2 regions of the Desulfotomaculum sp. 1211_IL3151 genome follow, and region 2 is predicted to be linked to the other one. Evidence: predicted binding sites of a transcription regulator. Region 2 holds the regulator's gene; the other holds the start of a gene.
What was found. Region 2 encodes HrcA, which represses chaperone genes, less so after heat shock. Its sites were predicted from a motif close to TGTTAGCACTCNNNNNNNNNGAGTGCTAACA; they were not measured.
Positions count from the first base shown of each region.

Region 1: the regulator HrcA is predicted to act here: its motif matches at 7,788-7,818, upstream of groES (co-chaperone GroES).

Region 1 is NZ_JBAIYV010000006.1:29,909-39,557, reverse strand. It holds gene V6C11_RS00755 (5-formyltetrahydrofolate cyclo-ligase) at 50-625, shown strand; gene hemZ (coproporphyrinogen dehydrogenase HemZ) at 637-2,103, opposite strand; gene V6C11_RS00745 (hypothetical protein) at 2,244-2,423, shown strand; gene V6C11_RS00740 (molybdopterin molybdotransferase MoeA) at 2,541-3,773, shown strand; gene V6C11_RS00735 (molybdopterin biosynthesis protein) at 3,798-5,732, shown strand; gene V6C11_RS00730 (winged helix-turn-helix domain-containing protein) at 5,741-6,124, shown strand; gene fdhD (formate dehydrogenase accessory sulfurtransferase FdhD) at 6,178-6,966, opposite strand; gene V6C11_RS00720 (MogA/MoaB family molybdenum cofactor biosynthesis protein) at 7,078-7,566, shown strand; gene groES (co-chaperone GroES) at 7,874-8,158, shown strand; gene groL (chaperonin GroEL) at 8,215-9,649, shown strand, end outside.
Region 2 is NZ_JBAIYV010000012.1:33,985-43,633, forward strand. It holds gene spoIIP (stage II sporulation protein P) at 1-426, shown strand, start outside; gene V6C11_RS02175 (hypothetical protein) at 500-883, shown strand; gene lepA (translation elongation factor 4) at 1,065-2,870, shown strand; gene V6C11_RS02185 (hypothetical protein) at 2,887-3,114, shown strand; gene hemW (radical SAM family heme chaperone HemW) at 3,105-4,241, shown strand; gene hrcA (heat-inducible transcriptional repressor HrcA) at 4,476-5,519, shown strand; gene V6C11_RS02200 (TCP-1/cpn60 chaperonin family protein) at 5,544-7,112, shown strand; gene grpE (nucleotide exchange factor GrpE) at 7,129-7,704, shown strand; gene dnaK (molecular chaperone DnaK) at 7,760-9,610, shown strand.

The sequences.
Region 1 (9,649 bases), on a different contig from region 2:
CCCCCAAAGGGGGAGGATTTTATACTATTTAATAACAGAGGTTACGAGGATGGAGAAAAATAAAATTAGAAAACAGGTATTGGAAGCACGTAGTGCCCTTGTTCAAGCGGAAGTTATAGAAAAAAGCGGCCAGGTGATAGAAAGATTGCTTGGGATGAATCTTTACCAAGGGGCCGGTACAATCATGGTTTACTTGGACTTTCGAAATGAGGTAAAAACGAATAGCTTAATTAAGCATGCTTTGGGTGTTGGGAAAAGGGTCGTGGTTCCTGTGGCCAACACAGTAGACCGCTCCATGACCCCTTCTCAGTTGGTGAATTACCCTTCCGACCTTACCCGTGGTTCCTATGGTATTTTAGAACCTGCACCAGATAAGGTACGACCCATTGACCCATGGGAGATTGATTTCGTTATTGTGCCGGGGGCAGTATTTGACCATAAAGGCAACCGCATGGGCTACGGCGGCGGGTACTATGACCGTTTCATACCCCGCCTTAAAAAAGGTGCCGTTACCGTGGCTTTGGCCTATGAATTGCAAGTTAAGCAAGATTTTTCAAACCGGATGGGACAGTACGATCAGCCAGTGCAATATATTATCACGGAAAAGAGGATCATTGAGTGTTAGGGCTTTGTCCCTTAGAAGATTTCCTTGAGATGTTTTAGTTTACGCACAATATATTCATCCAGCCGTTCCACATATTGCTTGGGGTCCTTGGCATTATACTCATTTACTAAGGTTAAGGTTTCCGGGTCTAGCCACTTGGAGCCAGCTCCAACTCCCAGACCAATAATGGTTTGTCGTTCCTCAATCATTTGAATGTTATAAATACATTCGTGGCCAGGCAGAGCATAGCCGATGTTTTCCAGATTACCAACCATTTGCTTCTGACGATACATATAGTAGGGTCGTTGGCCAAGGGCTGCTGCACCCTGGGCAGTTTCCTGCCACATGGCCACTGCCTCCTCGGCCTGCAGCAGAGGAAATTCAGCCAAACGCTGCTTGAGGTTAGAAGCCCGTTTGAGGGCCAGTGCATGGACTGTTATATTTTCTGGTTTAAGCTGTAGCACACGGTTTATGGTCCTAGCCACATCTTTAACTGTTTCCCCGGGCAAACCAATAATTAAATCCATATTTAAAGTAGAGAAGGGATATTTCCTAGCTGATTCGAAGGAACGATAAATATCCTCAACGGTATGGGCACGGCCAATTACATCCAGGGTTTTTTGGTTCATGCTCTGGGGATTGATGCTCAGCCGATTTACCCCGGCATCAGCTAGCAGGGCAAAAACATCATCGTTTAATGTATCAGGACGTCCTCCTTCCACCGTTATTTCTAGGGTGCCGGGGGTTTTCAAATGCTGCTGGATAGCCTGCAGCAGCAGCTGAAGCTGATCATAATTTAGGCTGGTTGGCGTGCCACCTCCCAGGTAGATGCTTTGCACAAGAAGCCCCTGGGATTTTATTGTTTCTCCGATGACTTTTATTTCTGTAAGCAATGCCTTAAAAAAAGGGTCTACCATGTCCCGGTGACGCTTAATGGAGTAGGAAGGAAATGAGCAGTAAAGGCATCTGGAAGGGCAGAACGGAATGCCGATGTAGATACCAAGCAATTTTTTAGTTTGTTCCTTTGATAAAAGTAAAGGACGCTGCACCGCCACTACGGAGGTGATTAGTTTTGCTTTATCTGCGCGAAGGGCATAATGATCCTGTAAGTAAGTCTTTACTGTCTCTTGGTCCCAGCCAAGATCAAGTAAGCGATGCACCACCTTGGTGGGTCGAATGCCAGTCATAATACCCCAGGGGGAGGGACTTCTTTTGCTATAGGAAGACAATAGCCTATACACGGCCAAACGGGCCAGTCGTTTTAGTTCATTGGGGGTTTCCTCTGCTGCCAGGGGTAGTCCTTCTTCCCTCTGGGCCAGGGCTGAACCATTCGCAAATAGTTGGGCCTCTGCCCAAAGTTTTTTTGCCTGGCCTAGGTTTAAATGGAGCGAAAAATCTCCCTCAGACTCAACGAATATGGCACCTGGGTAAAATAACCAAATAATGTCCTGAATCGTTCCCCTATATTCAAAGGCTGTATTAGAAAGTCCAATAATCAAGTTTCTCTCTCCTTTTTACAAATAACGGCATCGTTATGCAAAAACAACATAGCACTTACTGGAATCGGCAGGATATTTTGACATTGTATTGTAATAATAACACAAATAGGCTGCATTCCAATATGAGGGGAGATTTCACAATGGATGAACAAAAAGAAAAAATCCTACAAAGTATTAAAGCAACAGCAAAGGAAGGTAAACTCTCCTGTACTGCTGCTAGAAAGATTGCCAGTGATAATGATGTACCCCCAAAGGTTGTGGGGGATATTTGTGATGAGTTAAAAATAAAAATAAAGGCTTGCGAATTGGGTTGTTTTTAAACTAAATCTAGGGAAATTCCCATGCATCCTGACAACACCATCAGAGGATGACATAGATGATGGTTTAAAGCCCATGGCCCATGGCCATTTTTCAAGATAGACTTTGGAGGAATCATTTTGGCGGAATTATTTAATGTACTCACCGTGCAGCAGGCCAGAGGTGCCTTAGCTTCCCATTTGCCTGCCTGGCAGAGTGAAGAAACGGTACCACTTCTACAGGGATTAAATAGAATATTAACCCGAGATATTATTGCCCAAGAGGATGTCCCGGGGTTTGATCGCTCTACGATGGATGGTTATGCCCTGCGGGCCAGAGACACCTTTGGGGCTTCTGAAAGTTTACCATCCTATGTGGATGTGACCGGAGAGGTATTGATGGGGCAAGAGGCCCTGGGTCCCATCGGATCGGGACAAGCCTGGGCTATTCCCACAGGTGGCATGCTGCCCCCCGGTGCTGACGCAGTGGTCATGGTGGAATATACAGAGGAGTTAGATGAAAGAACCATTGGTGTGACCAAACCAGTGGCACCCGGAGACAATCTGGTGCGGCGGGGGGAGGATGTTACCAAGGGTAGTGTTGTATTAAGGGCAGGTCACCGACTGCGCCCCCAGGATCTGGGCCTATTGTCGGCGGTAGGTGTTACAGAGGTAGCGGTGACAAAACCTGTGCAGGTTGGTATTCTATCCACTGGAAACGAGCTAATTGACCCGGAAAAACCCACTAGCCCCGGCAAGGTGAGAGATATCAATTCATATGCCCTTTATGGGCAGGTTTTAGAGGCTGGGGGGAGCCCCACTCTATACGGAATTATTGAAGATAATTTTGCTGCTTTGCAACAGGCTATGTTAACCGCTCTCGAGGAAAATGAGATGGTGCTGATTTCCGGTGGCAGTTCGGTGGGTGCCCGGGATGTTACGGCTAAGGTTATCGAAACCTTGGGCAATCCGGGGCTATTATTCCATGGTATTGCTATAAGACCGGGCAAGCCTTCGATTGGGGCTGTGGTGGAGGGGAAGGTTGTCTTTGGTTTACCAGGTCATCCAGTCTCAGCCATGGTTGTTTTTGACCTATTAGCAAGACCGATCATTAAGGGAACCCTGCACAGGGTGACCGATAGAAGTTATCCCTTACGGGCAGCCATTACTCGAAATATACACTCCGCCACCGGACGAGAGGATTTTGTAAGGGTTGCTCTGCGCCGATTGGATGATGGCACCGTCGTGGCTGATCCTGTGTTGGGTAAGTCAGGACTGATCAGTACCATGGTGAAAGCTGACGGCGTGGCCCACATTCCCCTGGGTAAAGAAGGGGTAGAAGCTGGGGAATTACTAGATGTATGGCTTTTTTAGATAAAAAGAACAGGAGATTAAGCCATGAGAAATAAACGTGATGTATATCTGGATGATCGCCCGTGGGAAGAAGCATTAGAGGGTTTGTTCCAGCACCTCAGGGAAAAAGGCACTTTGGCTCCCCTTGCACCAGAGGAGATTGTTACCGAGAAAGCTTTGGGGCGAGTTACCGCAGAACCTATCTTTGCCTTTCATTCTTCACCCCATTACAATGCTTCGGCCATGGATGGTATTGCGGTGGATTCCGCCATTACCTTTGGGGCCTCCGATGCTGCACCTAAGACGATTCAATTGGGTGAGAAAGCTCAGGTGGTGGATACGGGCGATCCGATCCCTGCTGGTTGTGATGCAGTGATTATGATTGAAGATGTTCACTTTGTGGCAGAGGATGTCTTTGAAATAACCTCCGCAGCGGCACCCTGGCAACATGTGAGGGCCATTGGGGAAGATGTGGTGGCCACCGAGATGATTCTGCCAGCGAATCATAAAATTCGACCAATGGATATTGGGGGAATTTTGGCTGGGGGCATCGGTAAAATTAAAGTTCATCCCAAACCCAAGGTGGCTTTATTGCCCACTGGTACAGAATTGGTTCAACCCGGGGGGGCTCTCAAGCCCGGTGATATAGTAGAGTATAACACCAGGGTTTTTGGTGCCCTAGTTGAAACCTGGGGCGGTGAACCCCTGCGTTGGCCGATTACTGTTGATGACTGGGGCGAATTAAAGCAATCGATTCTTACAGCAGTGGCAAAGGCAGATGTTGTTGTTATTAATGCGGGGTCTTCCGCGGGACGGGAGGACTATACCGCGGAGCTGGTGCGGGAGCTGGGCACACTGCTAACCCATGGTGCGGCCATAAAGCCGGGGAAACCCGTTATATTGGGTGAAATCCATGGCAAGCCCGTAATTGGTGTACCCGGCTATCCGGTTTCAGCCTATCTGGCCATGGAGTTATTTGTTCGTCCCATTATTTATAAAATGTTAGGCTCGATCCCGCCCAATCCGGTCACCGCCGAGGCCATTGTTTCACGCAAGATGCCATCTCCCATGGGGGTAGAGGAATTCATCCGGGTAAAGATGGGTCAGGTAGGTGAGAAGTTAATCGCCACTCCCATCTCTAGGGGCGCGGGGGTCATCATGTCCCTGGTTCGGGCCGATGGCATGCTAAGAGTTCCCAGGCTTTCGGAGGGTTACCGAGCGGGGGAATCCGTTAAGGTAGAACTGATGCGGCCACTGGAAGAAGTAAGACAGACCACGGTGGTCATCGGAAGTCATGATATGTCCCTGGATATTTTAGCCAATCATCTGCGCCGCAGGTTTCCCGAAGCCAGCCTTTCCAGTGCCAATGTAGGCAGTTTGGGAGGTCTTTCGGCCTTGAAGCGGGGCGAATGTCACTGTGCTGGAACCCATCTATTGGATGAAGAGACGGGTGATTACAATGTGAGCTATATTCAAAGATTGTTGGGGGATCGTCCGGTCGTTCTGGTGAATTTAGTCTACCGTCAGCAGGGCCTGATGGTGGCTAAGGGCAATCCCTTTGAGATTCAAGGTTTAGAAGATCTGGCCCGGGAAGGGATTCGCTTTATTAACCGACAGCGGGGAGCCGGTACCAGGATCTTGTTGGACTACCGTCTAAAGCAACTTAATATTGATCCAGATAGCATTTATGGCTACAACCGCGAAGAGTATACCCATATGGCAGTGGCAGCGGCAGTGGCCAGTGGTGCCGCCGATGCCTCATTGGGTATCCTGGCGGCGGCTAAGGCATTGGATTTAGATTTTGTGCCAGTGGTGGAAGAACGTTATGACCTTTGTATTCCAGGTGAATATTGGGATACCCCTTATATCAAACGATTGTTGGAAGTGATTGCAACCCCAGAGTTCAGACACCAGGTGGCAGCCTTGGGTGGCTATGACCTGCGGGATTGCGGTGGGGTTATGTATCGTCAGGGGATCTAGGAGGAAGTATGAAGAAGAATGACCCGGACAACCTGAAGCGGCCTCCGGCAGAACCTTTTCGACCAGGCTGTAAAGTGTGGCTGGAAAAGGGGGAGACCAATTTTGGCGATGGGCTCTATTATCTTCTTTTGAATGTGCACGATTATGGGTCCATAGCCCAGGCAGCTAAAAGAATGGGTATGTCTTACCGGGCTGCCTGGGGAAAAATCAAAAGGGCAGAAAAAAGCTGGGGGGTTTTGCTAGTAGAAACCCAAGTTGGCGGGGATCTCGGCGGCGGTGCTACACTGACACCTGAAGGCAACAAATTAGTTAAGTGCTTTGGTGAGTTTCGGGAAAAGGTGGAAAGGGTTTGTCAGGAGACTTTTGATGAGTGCTTTGGGAATGGGCCGTGAGCCATGGCACACGCCCATTGGCCCATGGCCGATCCATAAGTAATACTCCAAAGCTATCCCAAAATCCGCTCGGGATAGGTATAGACATTCATTTTTTCTCCCTTGGCAAAGCCTATCACGGTGATGCCTAACTGCTTGGCCATTTCTAAACCTAGATCTGTCGGGGCAGAGCGGGAGATAATTACAGGCAATCCCATTTTGCCAATTTTGATAACGATTTCCGAAGAAATTCTACCGCTGAAGACCAGGATCTTATCCTCCAAAGGAATTTTGTCTAAAAAGGAACGACCAAATATTTTATCCACAGCGTTATGACGTCCTACATCTTCATAGAAATAAACAACCTCGGTGGGGGTACATAAGGCGGCATTATGAACACCACCTGTTTCCTGAAAAAGGGTAGACATTTCCTCTAGACGGTCAGAGAGATCCCAGACCATGCCGGGTGTTATCATTAGATCGGTGGTTACCTTGTTCATGCTTTTTGCATCGTTGACGAAGTAAAAGACGGGTCGTCCCCGGCCACAGCAACTGGTTATGTTTCGTTTAAGAAACTTAGACTCGGCCTCGATACCTGGCGCATCCAGGTAAACAATGCCGTTTTCTTCGTCATACCAAATGTTTTTAATTTCATCCAGTGATTGTAAAAGGCCTTCCGAGCAAAGAAACCCGATGGCCAATTCTTCCACTGCCTGAGGAGAACAAACCATTGTAACAAACTCTTTATCATTTAGAAACAGTGTTATGGGTACTTCCCGCACAAGAAAGTCTTCGGTGGTTATTATTTTGTCGCCTTTAATACGTATAATTTGAGAAGTTGTTTTATTTGATTGCTTGACCATTTGATAACCCCCTAGAAGGTAAAAGCATAATAAAGCAAAATTCAGTTACTTTTATTGTACCCCAACGCAGCCAATATGTGAAGATTAGATCAAAACGTGAGGTGGGAGCAAATGTACAAAATAGGAATTATCACCATGAGTGATAAAGGGTCCCAGGGGCAAAGGGAAGATATTAGCGGTGCCACAATAAGAGAAATGGTCAAGGGTTTAGGGAATGTGGAACAATATTGCATTGTACCGGATGATCCGGAGGTTATAAAAAATACGCTCGTCGAATTTGCTGATCAGGCGGGTATGGACTTGATTCTCACCACGGGTGGAACCGGGTTGGGACCCAGAGACAATACGCCGGAGGCTACCCTTGCCGTTATCGCTCGGCAGGTGCCAGGATTGGCAGAAGCCATTCGGGCTGAAAGCCTGAAAAAAACCCCCAAGGCTATGTTATCCAGAGCAGTCAGTGGCACCAGAGGTAAAACCCTAATTATTAACTTACCTGGCAGCGTAAAAGGAGTAAGGGAATGCCTGGAGGTTATTTTACCGGTATTGCCCCATGGCCTGGAGATCTTGACAGGCCGTGGTGGGGAATGCGGACATTTTTAAAATAATCTAAAATTTGTTAAAAACATTGCATAAAATAACCAGGAATAGGGCAAAAATACCTAGTGAGGGAAATAATAGATAAAAGCCAATGTAAATGTAATGTAGAAGGAGAAATTAAAAGATAAATACCCGTATTATGGATTATAAGCAACATAATTGGTTGTATTTGTTTTACGGGGTATTTGATTTTAAATTTCTTGTTCTATATTATATTTATTAGGTGTTAGCACTCAACACAGATGAGTGCTAACAAAAATCTTACCCGTATATTCTAAAAACCTTAAATATTTCAAAGGAGGGGTTTTTTGTGATTAAACCATTAGGTGACAGGGTAGTCGTTAAGGCACTGCCCCAGGAAGAAAAAACTAAAAGCGGTATTGTACTGCCTGATACTGCAAAGGAGAAACCCCAGCAGGGTGAAATCGTGGCTGTAGGCCCCGGTCGTCTGTTGGAAAATGGTCAGCGTGCTGCCCTTGATTTAAAAGCAGGGGACAAAGTATTTTTCTCCAAGTATGCTGGCAACGAAATTAAACTAAACGAAGAAGAATATTTAATCCTGCGTGAAATGGACATTCTGGCTGTTATTGAATAATTTATTTTCTGTTTTTGTACTTACCCAGTATTTAAGATTCTAAGGAGGTCAAAACCTTGGCTAAAGAAATTATTTTCCGCGAAGAAGCTCGCAGGGCACTGGAAAGAGGCGTTAATGCTCTGGCCGAAACTGTTAAAGTAACCCTTGGACCCAAGGGTCGTAACGTAGTCATTGAGAAAAAATTTGGTGCTCCCACCATTACCAATGATGGTGTAACCATCGCCCGTGAAATTGAGCTGGAAGACCACTTTGAAAACATGGGTGCGCAGCTGGTTAAAGAAGTAGCCACCAAGACTAACGATGTTGCCGGCGACGGCACCACCACTGCTACTGTTTTGGCCCAAGCTTTGGTACGTGAAGGTCTCAAGAACGTAGCCGCCGGTGCTAACCCCATGATTATCAAGCGTGGTATTGAAAAGGCAGTAGAAAAGGCCGTTGAAGAAATTAAAGAAATGGCCAAGCCCATTGAGAGCAAAGAAGCGATTGCCCAGGTTGCTACCGTTTCTGCTAACGATGAGTCCATCGGTAACCTGATTGCCGAAGCCATGGAAAAAGTGGGTAAAGACGGCGTTATTACCGTTGAGGAATCCCAGAGTATTGGGACCAATTTAGAGGTTGTTGAAGGTATGAACTTCGACCGTGGTTATATTTCTCCTTACATGATCACGGATACGGATAAGATGGAAGCGGCTCTCACCGATCCCTACATCTTAATCACCGATAAGAAAGTTTCTTCCGTACAAGAACTGCTGCCCGTTTTGGAAAAAGTTGTACAAACCGGCAACAAGCCCGTACTGCTGATTTGTGAAGACCTGGAAGGTGAAGCACTGGCTACCCTGGTGCTGAACAAACTTCGCGGCACTCTTAATGTAGTAGCCGTTAAGGCTCCTGGTTTCGGTGACCGTCGTAAGGCTATGTTAGAAGACCTTGCTATTCTGACCGGTGGTACCGTAATTACCGAAGATATCGGTCTCAAGTTAGACAAGGCTGACCTAGAAATGCTTGGTACTGCTCGTCAAGTTCGGGTTAAGAAAGAAGAAACCATCATTGTTGGCGGTGCCGGAGAGCAAGCTAGTATTGAGGGACGTATCGCTCAAATTAAGAAGCAAATCGAAGATACCACTTCCGAATTTGACCGCGAAAAACTACAAGAGCGTCTGGCCAAGCTGGCTGGCGGTGTAGCTGTTATCCAAGTTGGTGCAGCCACTGAAGTTGAAATGAAAGAGAAAAAGCTGCGCATCGACGATGCTCTAAACGCTACTCGTGCAGCTGTTGAAGAAGGTATCGTACCCGGCGGTGGTGCTGCCTTTGTAAATATCATCTCTTCCCTAGACAGCATTCAACTGGAAGGTGACGCTAAAACTGGTGTAGATCTAGTCAAGCGTGCCCTGGAAGAGCCCCTACGTCAAATCGCCAACAACGCAGGCTTTGAAGGCTCTGTAGTAGTAGAAAAAGCTCGTACCACTGGCAAAGGTTTCAATGCCATGTCCG
Region 2 (9,649 bases):
TGCCTGGTAGAAGTTAAGGGGGAACAGGTGGCACCATTATTATTTATCATTGGTTCCGATGCCAGATTACCCTTTCCCAACTGGAAACAGAACTATCAGTTCGCCTGTAAGTTAGCTGAAAAATTAGACCAGCTATACCCGGGGCTTTGTCTGGGGGTAAGGGTTAAGGAAGGTCGTTACAACCAGTTTTTACACCCGGGAGCCATTTTGGTCGAGGTAGGCTCGGACAATAACTCTCTGGAAGAGGCAAAGGCCAGTGTGGTCATGCTATCGAATGCCCTGGCAGAAATCATTAAGATGGAACTGGAGCAGAAGGAAAAAGCAGCACGAAAAGAGCAACCAGTAATGGAAGGTTCCCAAGAAGCTGAGTCTGACATAAAACAAGAAAAAGACCAAACAGAAGATCCCAAAATCCAAAACACATAAAAAAATTTAACATGGAAGAAAATGTATAGCAGTACACAAAGCGGCACATCCTTATAGTGGGGAGGTGCCTTTTGTGTTAAGGAATGCTTTGTATTTTATGCTGGTAGGTGCCTTTATAGTTGTGGTAGGGTTTGGTGTTTACATTGTCAACGATTATTTTAACCGTCTTGTTTTGCCTGAACAACCAGTCCTAGTATATGCCCTTTCCAGGGAAGGACCGGGGAAATATGAAATTGAGTTTTTAGGTGAAACCCTGAAGGTAAATACCGAAGTCATACAGAACCATGCCAATAATATTTTGACAACAGGCGAAAACAAGTTGTTAAGCCTAAAAAATGACCCTCTAATGAATGAGAAAGTTCTTTGGCTCAAAGAAACTGTACAGGAACAATGGCAGGTGCTTTTGGCAACGGATGGAGTAAGGGCAGTCAGGCAGTGGATAGAAGAAAGAATTTAGCTATCAGCCACAAGTAACACAGGGGGACGGTTCTTTTGTGTCGTTGAAAACGACACAAAAGAACCGTCCCCCTGTGTTGTCGATAAAAATACCAAGCTGAGAAACAGACAAGTTGATGCAGGACATAACCAGTGCTATAATATATATCGTATGTCGTTTTCCGGAAGTGGAGGAATATAGAATGTCAACCCCCCAAAACCGTATAAGAAATTTTTGCATCATTGCACATATTGATCACGGTAAATCAACACTGGCGGATAGAATTTTAGAAGAAACCGGTGCACTTAGTCAAAGGGAAATGACTGAACAGGTGCTGGACAAGATGGATTTGGAAAGGGAACGGGGCATTACCATTAAATTGAAGGCCGTTCGATTGTATTATACTGCAGCGGATGGGCTGGAGTATCAGCTTAATCTGATTGACACTCCTGGCCACGTTGACTTTACCTATGAAGTGTCCCGCAGTTTGGCTGCTTGTGAAGGTGCTTTGTTAGTTGTGGATTCGTCCCAGGGTATTGAAGCCCAGACCTTGGCCAATGTATATCTGGCCCTGGAGAATAATCTGGAGATCATCCCAGTTATAAATAAGATTGACCTGCCCAGCGCAGAACCGGCACGGGTTAAACAGGAAATCGAAGATGTTATCGGTTTGGACACCTCAGATGCAATTCTGGCCTCGGCCAAAACCGGAGCGGGGATTAAGGAAATTCTGGAACAGGTTGTAAACAAAATTGCCCCCCCGCAGGGTGATGCCGAAGATCCCCTGCAGGCTCTGATCTTTGATTCTCATTATGATGCTTACCGGGGTGTCGTTGCCTATATCAGGGTGGTTCAGGGAAGCCTGAAGCCTGGCATGCGTATTCGCATGATGGCAACTAAAAAGGACTTTGAAGTCACGGAAGTGGGCGTGTTTAACCCGAACATGACCTTCGTGGATGAATTAAAACCAGGTGAGGTTGGCTTAGTGGTGGCCAGCATGAAGAATGTCCAGGATGTTCGGGTGGGTGATACCATTACCTCAGCACAAAATCCCGCGTCGCAGCCGCTGCCCGGCTACCGTAAGGTTACACCCATGGTCTTCTGCGGTCTCTACCCTGTGGATACAGTGGACTATGAAGATTTAAGGGATGCCCTGGACAAGCTAAAGCTGAATGATGCTTCCCTGATCTATGAGCCGGAAACCTCCGATGCCCTGGGCTTTGGTTTCCGCTGCGGTTTTCTGGGTTTGCTGCACATGGAAATTGTGCAGGAGCGTTTAGAGAGGGAATATGGCCTAAGCCTCATTACCACTGCCCCCAGCGTAGTCTACCGGGTGACCACCACCAAGGGTGAGGTTACTGAAATTGATAACCCTGCTAATCTGCCTCCGGTTAACAATCTTGAAATGATTGAAGAACCCTTTGTCAAAGCAACGATTATGGTACCGAAGGATTTTGTCGGCACCGTCATGGAACTTTGCCAGGGCAAACGTGGTATTTTCAGTAATATGGAGTATATGGGTGTTACCCGTGTGATGGTGACCTACGAAATTCCTCTCTCAGAAATTATCTATGACTTTTTCGATCAGTTGAAATCTCGGACCAAGGGCTATGCTTCCTTAGATTACGAAATGATTGGCTACCGACAGTCTGACTTGGTCAAAATGGATATTATGTTAAACGGTGAAGTACTGGATGCCCTCTCTTGTATTGTTCACCATGAAAGAGCTTACGCCAGGGGTAGATCACTGGTGGTAAAACTACGTTCTCTCATTCCTCGTCAGATGTTTGAGATTCCCGTGCAGGCTGCCATTGGCAATAAAATTATTGCCAGAGAAACGGTCAAGGCTATGCGCAAGGACGTTTTAGCCAAATGCTACGGCGGTGATATTAGCCGCAAGAGGAAATTGCTCGAAAAGCAAAAAGAGGGTAAAAGGCGCATGAAACAGGTGGGTAATGTTGAAATACCCCAGGAAGCCTTTATGGCAGTACTCAGCATCGAAGACTAATCGTGAGGTAGGGCAAATGACCTGTTATTTAAACAAGTTAAAACCAGTGTTAGAAAAGGCTGGTCACGACACGCTAACGAAGAATCAACGTAAGATTGTCGATCAAACAGTTCGTGCTGTAACCGGAGCCAAGGGTCGCTGCCCCCAGGTATGGCCGGTGGTGGAGGAATGGATCAAGGACCCGGCCCAGGAACAACGTTTAATTAAGGAAATTCAAGATAAGCTGGTGGAACCATGTCCCTAGGTCTCTACATTCATGTACCCTTTTGTATGCGAAAATGTCTTTACTGTGATTTTACATCCTATCCCATAAACCAGGCACAGGTGGCAAATTATCTCCGGGGACTGGAAATGGAAATAGAACTTTATTTAGAAGTACTTGGTTTAGAGAACACGTCAATAGAAAGTATTTTTGTGGGTGGTGGTACGCCCACTTCTCTTATGTCCGAGCAATTGGCAAGGATTTTGGAACGGCTGGACCGTTCCTTTTCTATTACCAAGGATGCAGAGATAACCACCGAGGCTAATCCAGGCACGGTAAATCTTAGCGAGCTTAAAGAATTAAGGGCTGCCGGTTTTAATCGCCTCAGCCTGGGGGTACAGTCCACCCATCAGGAACTTCTTTCCCTGATGGGTCGGATACACGACTTTGGTCAGGCCAGGGAAGCCCTTGATCAAGCAAGGCAAGCTGGCTTTACCAATATAAATCTAGACCTCATCTTTGGCCTGCCGCAGCAAACCCTGGGCCAGTGGCAGCAGACCCTGGCAGATATCATCATGCTCAAACCGGAACATATCTCCTGCTATGGACTGCAATTGGAAGAGGGAACACCCTTAACCTGCTCCATCGAACAGGGGAAATTACCAGCCTGTTCCGAAGAAGATGATTTAGCCATGTTTCAGTCAGCCAGTGCTATTTTACGGGCAGAGGGCTATGAGCACTACGAGATATCCAACTTTGCCCGGGCAGGCTATCAATGCAGGCACAATTTACTTTACTGGCATAACGGCGAATACCTGGGCTTTGGACCAGGGGCACATTCCCATCATAATCAAGCACGTTGGGGCAATGTGGAGAATATTGATAATTATGTCTCTCTGCTGCAAAGCGGACAGCAACCCCTGGCAGAAAAAACGACCCTAACCATGAAAGAGCAAATGGAAGAAACCGTTTTCCTGGGATTAAGAATGTTAAAGGGATTAAATAGGATTGATTTTCAAAACCGTTTTGGCGTAGCCATAGACCAAATTTTTGCCCGGGAAATTGCCCGGTTGGTACGTTTAGGTTTAGTAAAAACAGAGGATGGGTATCTTAAGTTAACAGAGAAGGGTTTACCCATTGCAAATCAGGTTTTTTTAGAATTTGTGTAAAAAAGTGAATACCCATATTCGTTTCCTATGACCTGGTCGCATACCGCGAATGGCTGACGATCTAAAATCTCCCTTTTCAGGGGAAAAAATCGATTGGTTATTCATTAACCTACCTTTGATACACGCTACTGTCCTTGACAAATATTTTTTCATTTGCTAAATTTTTATTTAGATTAGCACTCATCGTCGTCGAGTGCTAACACCTATATGGGTAGGCTGGGAGGGTGAGCCGACGTGAAAATGGATGAACGAAAACAACAGATTCTGTTGGCCATCATTAAAGACTATGTCAACACAGCAGAGCCAGTAGGATCAAGAACGATATCCCGTAAATACAAGTTAGGCGTTAGCCCTGCCACCATTCGCAATGAGATGTCAGACCTAGAGGAGATGGGCTATATCGAACAACCCCATACCTCAGCTGGTCGCATACCATCCAACCTGGGTTATCGCTACTATGTGGACTGCTTAATGCAACGGGAACAGCTTAGTGAAGAAGAAGAAGGAACCATTCGGCGTGGCTATCAAAATAAAGTGCGGGAAGTGGGGGAAATCCTCAATCGTACCGGTAGAATGGTAGCGCAGCTGACCCATTATACAGCCTTGGTTCAGATGCCGAACTTTGGCAGAAGTGCCTATAGGCATGTGCAAATCGTACTAATGGCACCGACTCAGGCAATCTTAATTGTGGTGATGGATACCGGTGCTGTGCATCATCAAATGATGACAGTATCCGAAAACATTACCCAGCAAGATCTTGACCAAATTTCCAGTGTTCTCAACGCGAAGCTACAGGGCAAGACGATGGACAGTATTCGACTGAATCTGATTAAGGAAATTTACTTTGAACTGTCTAAACATCGTAGTATTTTAGACCTGGCCATCGAACTAATGCAGGACGGGATTACCCCTGTCAAAGAGGATAAAATCTACCTTGAAGGGGTATTCAATATTCTAAATCAACCGGAATTCCATAATGTTGAGAGGGTAAAGGTACTTCTTTCCTTACTGGAACAGGAAAATTTGCTAAAGGACATCCTTGACTACCCTAAGGACAGTCAAGGAATCACCATTAAGATTGGCAAAGAAAATAATCGCCAAGAAATTCAGGATTGCAGCATGGTAACTGCCACTTATCAAGTGGGGGATAAAATACTAGGAACCATCGGTGTACTGGGACCCACCAGGATGGACTATGCCAGGGTGGTCACAGTGGTTGACTGTATGTCCCGTAATTTATCCAAAACACTGGATCGTATTCTGAAGGGACAGGGTTGATGAAGTTAAGGAGGAACCGTTTCTGTGAGTCTTAAACAACAGGCAAGCCAAGGTGCCGAAGTCAATGAAAAATTGGCCGCTCTTATGACCAATGCCAATGCTGTGAGAGCCATTGCCGCAGCTGTAGAAGGAACCCTGGGACCAAAGGGGTTAGACACGATGTTGGTGGATAAATTTGGCGAAGTGGTCATTACCAACGATGGCGTTACCATTTTAACCATGATGGAGGCCAATCATCCTGCTGCCCGGATGGTGATTAATATTGCTAAATCCCAGCAGGAAGAGATAGGGGATGGCACCACCACTGCCACAGTGATGGCAGGGGCCCTAGTCAGTGTTGGGGTCGATCAGGTGATCAAGGGAGTTCCGGTGTCCCGGGTTATCGAGGGTATCCGCTCGGGTGTTCGCCGGGCCTTGGAGGCGATGCAGCAACAGGCAGTGCCCTTGGAGGATGTTCATCATCCCTGGCTCAAACAAGTAGCCCTGGTGGCGGGTAGGGAGCACCAAGACATTGCAGATCTGGTGGTGCAGGCTGCCCGTTTAATTGGTAAAGAAAAACTAATTGATAGAAACTTTAAGCTTTCGGATACGATTATATCCCAGGAAGGGGCCAATAATCAGGTTTTCATGGGTGTCATTATCAATAAAGAAACCATGAGCAAACAAATGCCCCGCCAATTAAAGGAACTTAAAATCCTGGTCATTGATGATGCACTGGAACCGGAGGGAATTGAGGATGAGGCCCTCAGTACCGAGTCGGGTTTTGCTCGTTATTTGGCGTTGCAAGAAGAATTCCGTGCCAATCTGCAAAAGATTATTGACCTTGGCGTGGGTCTGGTGTTGGTGGACCGTGGCGTAGATGATAACGTCGAAGAGGTGTTTACCGATGCCGGGGTGATGGTGGTACAAAGGGTTCTCAACAAGGAACTGCGTCGGGCAGCGGAACATACCGGGGCCCGCATTATCAAAAAAACCAGTCTTAAAAAAGATATTACGGAGTTGGCTAAATATCTAGGCCGGGCCGACGAAGTTTTGGTAGATGAAAAATTAGAACAGGTCTGGATTTTAGAAGGCAAAGGCAAACCAATGGCCACGGTTTTAGTGGGAGCTGCCACGGAGGAAGTGGTGGGTGAAAGGGAACGAATTGCTAAGGATGCTGCCAGCTCCGTACAAGCCGCCATTAAAGGTGGCGTGGTTCCTGGAGGCGGAGCTTTGGAATTGGCTGTCTCCCGGGAAGTAGAAAAAACCCGGGAAAGTACCAGGGGCATGACTGCCTATGGCATCAGTTGTGTGGCCGAAACCCTGCGCCGTCCCATGACTCAAATTGTAGCGAATGCCGGTTTCAACCCCCTGGAGAAACTGGGGGATGTCCTGGCAGCCCAGGCAGAGCAAGGTAAGATTTCCCTGGGGGTAGATTGCGACAGCGGGGAGCTTGCAGATATGTATGACTTGGGTGTCATCGACCCGGCCCTGGTAAAAATCCATGCCCTTAAAGCTGCCGGCGAGATAGCCGAAGCCATCCTGCGTATTGATACAATTATAAAAATGAAGGATTATAAACCTGCCACAGAGATTGGCGGGCAGGGAACATAATAAAGAAGGTGATACAGTGACCGAGGAGCAAATGATGAACGGTCAAGAAACGGCAACAGAGGCTGAGGCATACCAAAGCAATAAAACGGGAGAGTCCACCACCGGTGCTGCTGCAGTTAATCTGCCTAATGATCCAGAGGAGTTAAAAAAATTGCTGCTGGAAAAGACGGAGGAAGCTGAACAAAGCTACAACAGAGCCCTCCGGCTGCAGGCAGATTATGAAAACCTGCGCCGTCGCACTCGCCAGGAGCGGGAAGAACTAATAAAATTTGGTTCTGAACAACTTATTACCGGATTACTGCCAGTCCTGGATAACTTTGAAAGGGCGATGGCATCTGCCGGTGATGGCGGTGAGGGCTTTGTCAGTGGTGTGGAAATGATCTTCCGTCAACTCAATGAAGTTCTGGCTGGGGAGGGCTTAGCAGCAATTCCGGCCCAGGGTGAGCAATTTGACCCGAATATTCACGAAGCCATGCTGCAGGCGGAGGATACCGGGGAACCGGAAAACACCGTAGTGGAAGAACTCCGCAAAGGCTATTATCTAAAGGGAAAGGTTATTCGTCCTTCGATGGTTAAGGTGGCGAAATCATAGCCAGGTATTCTCAATACTTACTTTGATATAAATTTTTTCTCAGGAGGTAAAAACAATGGGAAAAGTAATTGGTATTGACTTAGGAACAACAAACTCTTGTGTTGCCGTGATGGAAGGCGGCGAAGCAGTTGTTATTCCAAACGCGGAGGGTGCTAGAACCACCCCCTCAGTGGTAGGTTTCTCCAAAACCGGAGAAAGATTGGTGGGTCAGGTTGCCAAACGTCAGGCTGTCAGCAACACCGATCGCACCATTCAATCCATTAAACGCCACATGGGTACCAATCACAAGGTAACGGTGGATGGTAAAGAATATTCACCCCAGGAAATTTCTGCCATGGTCCTTGGTAAACTCAAGGCCGATGCCGAAGCTTATTTAGGTGAGTCAGTGGCTCAGGCTGTTATTACTGTACCGGCTTATTTCAGTGACGCCCAGCGTCAAGCAACCAAAGACGCTGGTAAAATTGCCGGTCTGGAAGTTCTGCGTATTATTAACGAACCCACCGCAGCAGCCTTAGCCTATGGTTTGGATAAAGAAGAAGACCAAACCATCCTGGTTTTTGACCTTGGCGGCGGTACCTTTGACGTATCTATTTTGGAATTAGGCGACGGAGTCTTTGAAGTAAAGGCCACCAGCGGTAATAACCGTTTGGGTGGTGATGACTTTGACCAACGTGTTATTGATTATTTAGTGGCTGAGTTCAAGAAAGAAACGGCTGTTGATTTAGCCAAAGATAAAATGGCGCTGCAGCGTTTAAAAGAAGCTGCTGAAAAGGCTAAGATTGAGCTGTCCGGTGTGGTTAACACCAATGTCAACCTGCCCTTTATCTCCGTTGGTGCCGAGGGTCCTTTGCACCTGGATGTTAATATCAGCAGAGCAAAGTTTGATGAATTAACCGCAGACCTGGTGGAAAAAACAATGGGACCCACCCGTCAGGCTTTAGCTGATTCTGGTTTGCAGCCAAATGAAATTAATAAAATTTTGTTAGTGGGCGGTTCCTCCCGTATTCCCGCTGTACAGGAAGCCATCCGTAAATTCCTGGGTAAAGAACCTCACAAGGGGATCAACCCGGATGAGTGTGTGGCCCTAGGTGCTGCCATCCAGGCCGGAGTTTTGTCCGGTGAAGTGAAGGATGTTCTGCTGCTGGATGTAACGCCTCTGTCCTTGGGTATTGAAACACTGGGTGGTGTATTCACTAAACTTATTGACCGCAATACCACCATCCCAACGTCCAAGAGCCAGATCTTCTCCACGGCAGCGGATAACCAGCCTTCTGTAGAAATTCATGTATTGCAGGGTGAACGTCAGATGGCTGCAGACAACAAGACCTTGGGTAGGTTCCAACTAACCGGCATTCCTCCAGCACCCCGTGGTGTACCACAAATTGAAGTTAGATTTGATATTGACGTGAATGGCATTGTTTCTGTATCGGCCAAGGATATGGGGACCGGCACAGTCCAGAGCATTTCTATCACCGGCGGTACGGGTGGATTATCTGACGATGAAATTAACAGAATGGTCAATGACGCCGAAAAATTTGCTGAAGAGGATAAAAAACGTAAAGAAGCAGTGGAAGTTAAAAACCAGGCAGACAGCATGATTTACCAGGCAGAAAAGACCATTAAAGATCTGGGAGATAAGGCAGAAAAAGATAAGGTAGAGGCACTGCAAAAAGCCATTGAGGAACTACGCACAGCGATGACTGGTAATGACACGGATTTAATCAAGAATAAGCTGGAAGAACTAACCAAACCTCTGCACGAGTTAACGGCTGCCATGTACCAGCAACAGCAGGCCCAGCAAGACCCTGCCCAGGGTGGTTGTGCTGACGGAGGCTGTGGCACCCAGGCTGAAAAGGATCATGTTGTGGATGCCGACTATGAAGTAAAGGATGACAATAAGCAGTAAGATAACATATACTATAGAGTGTTAATTACAGGGGAATCT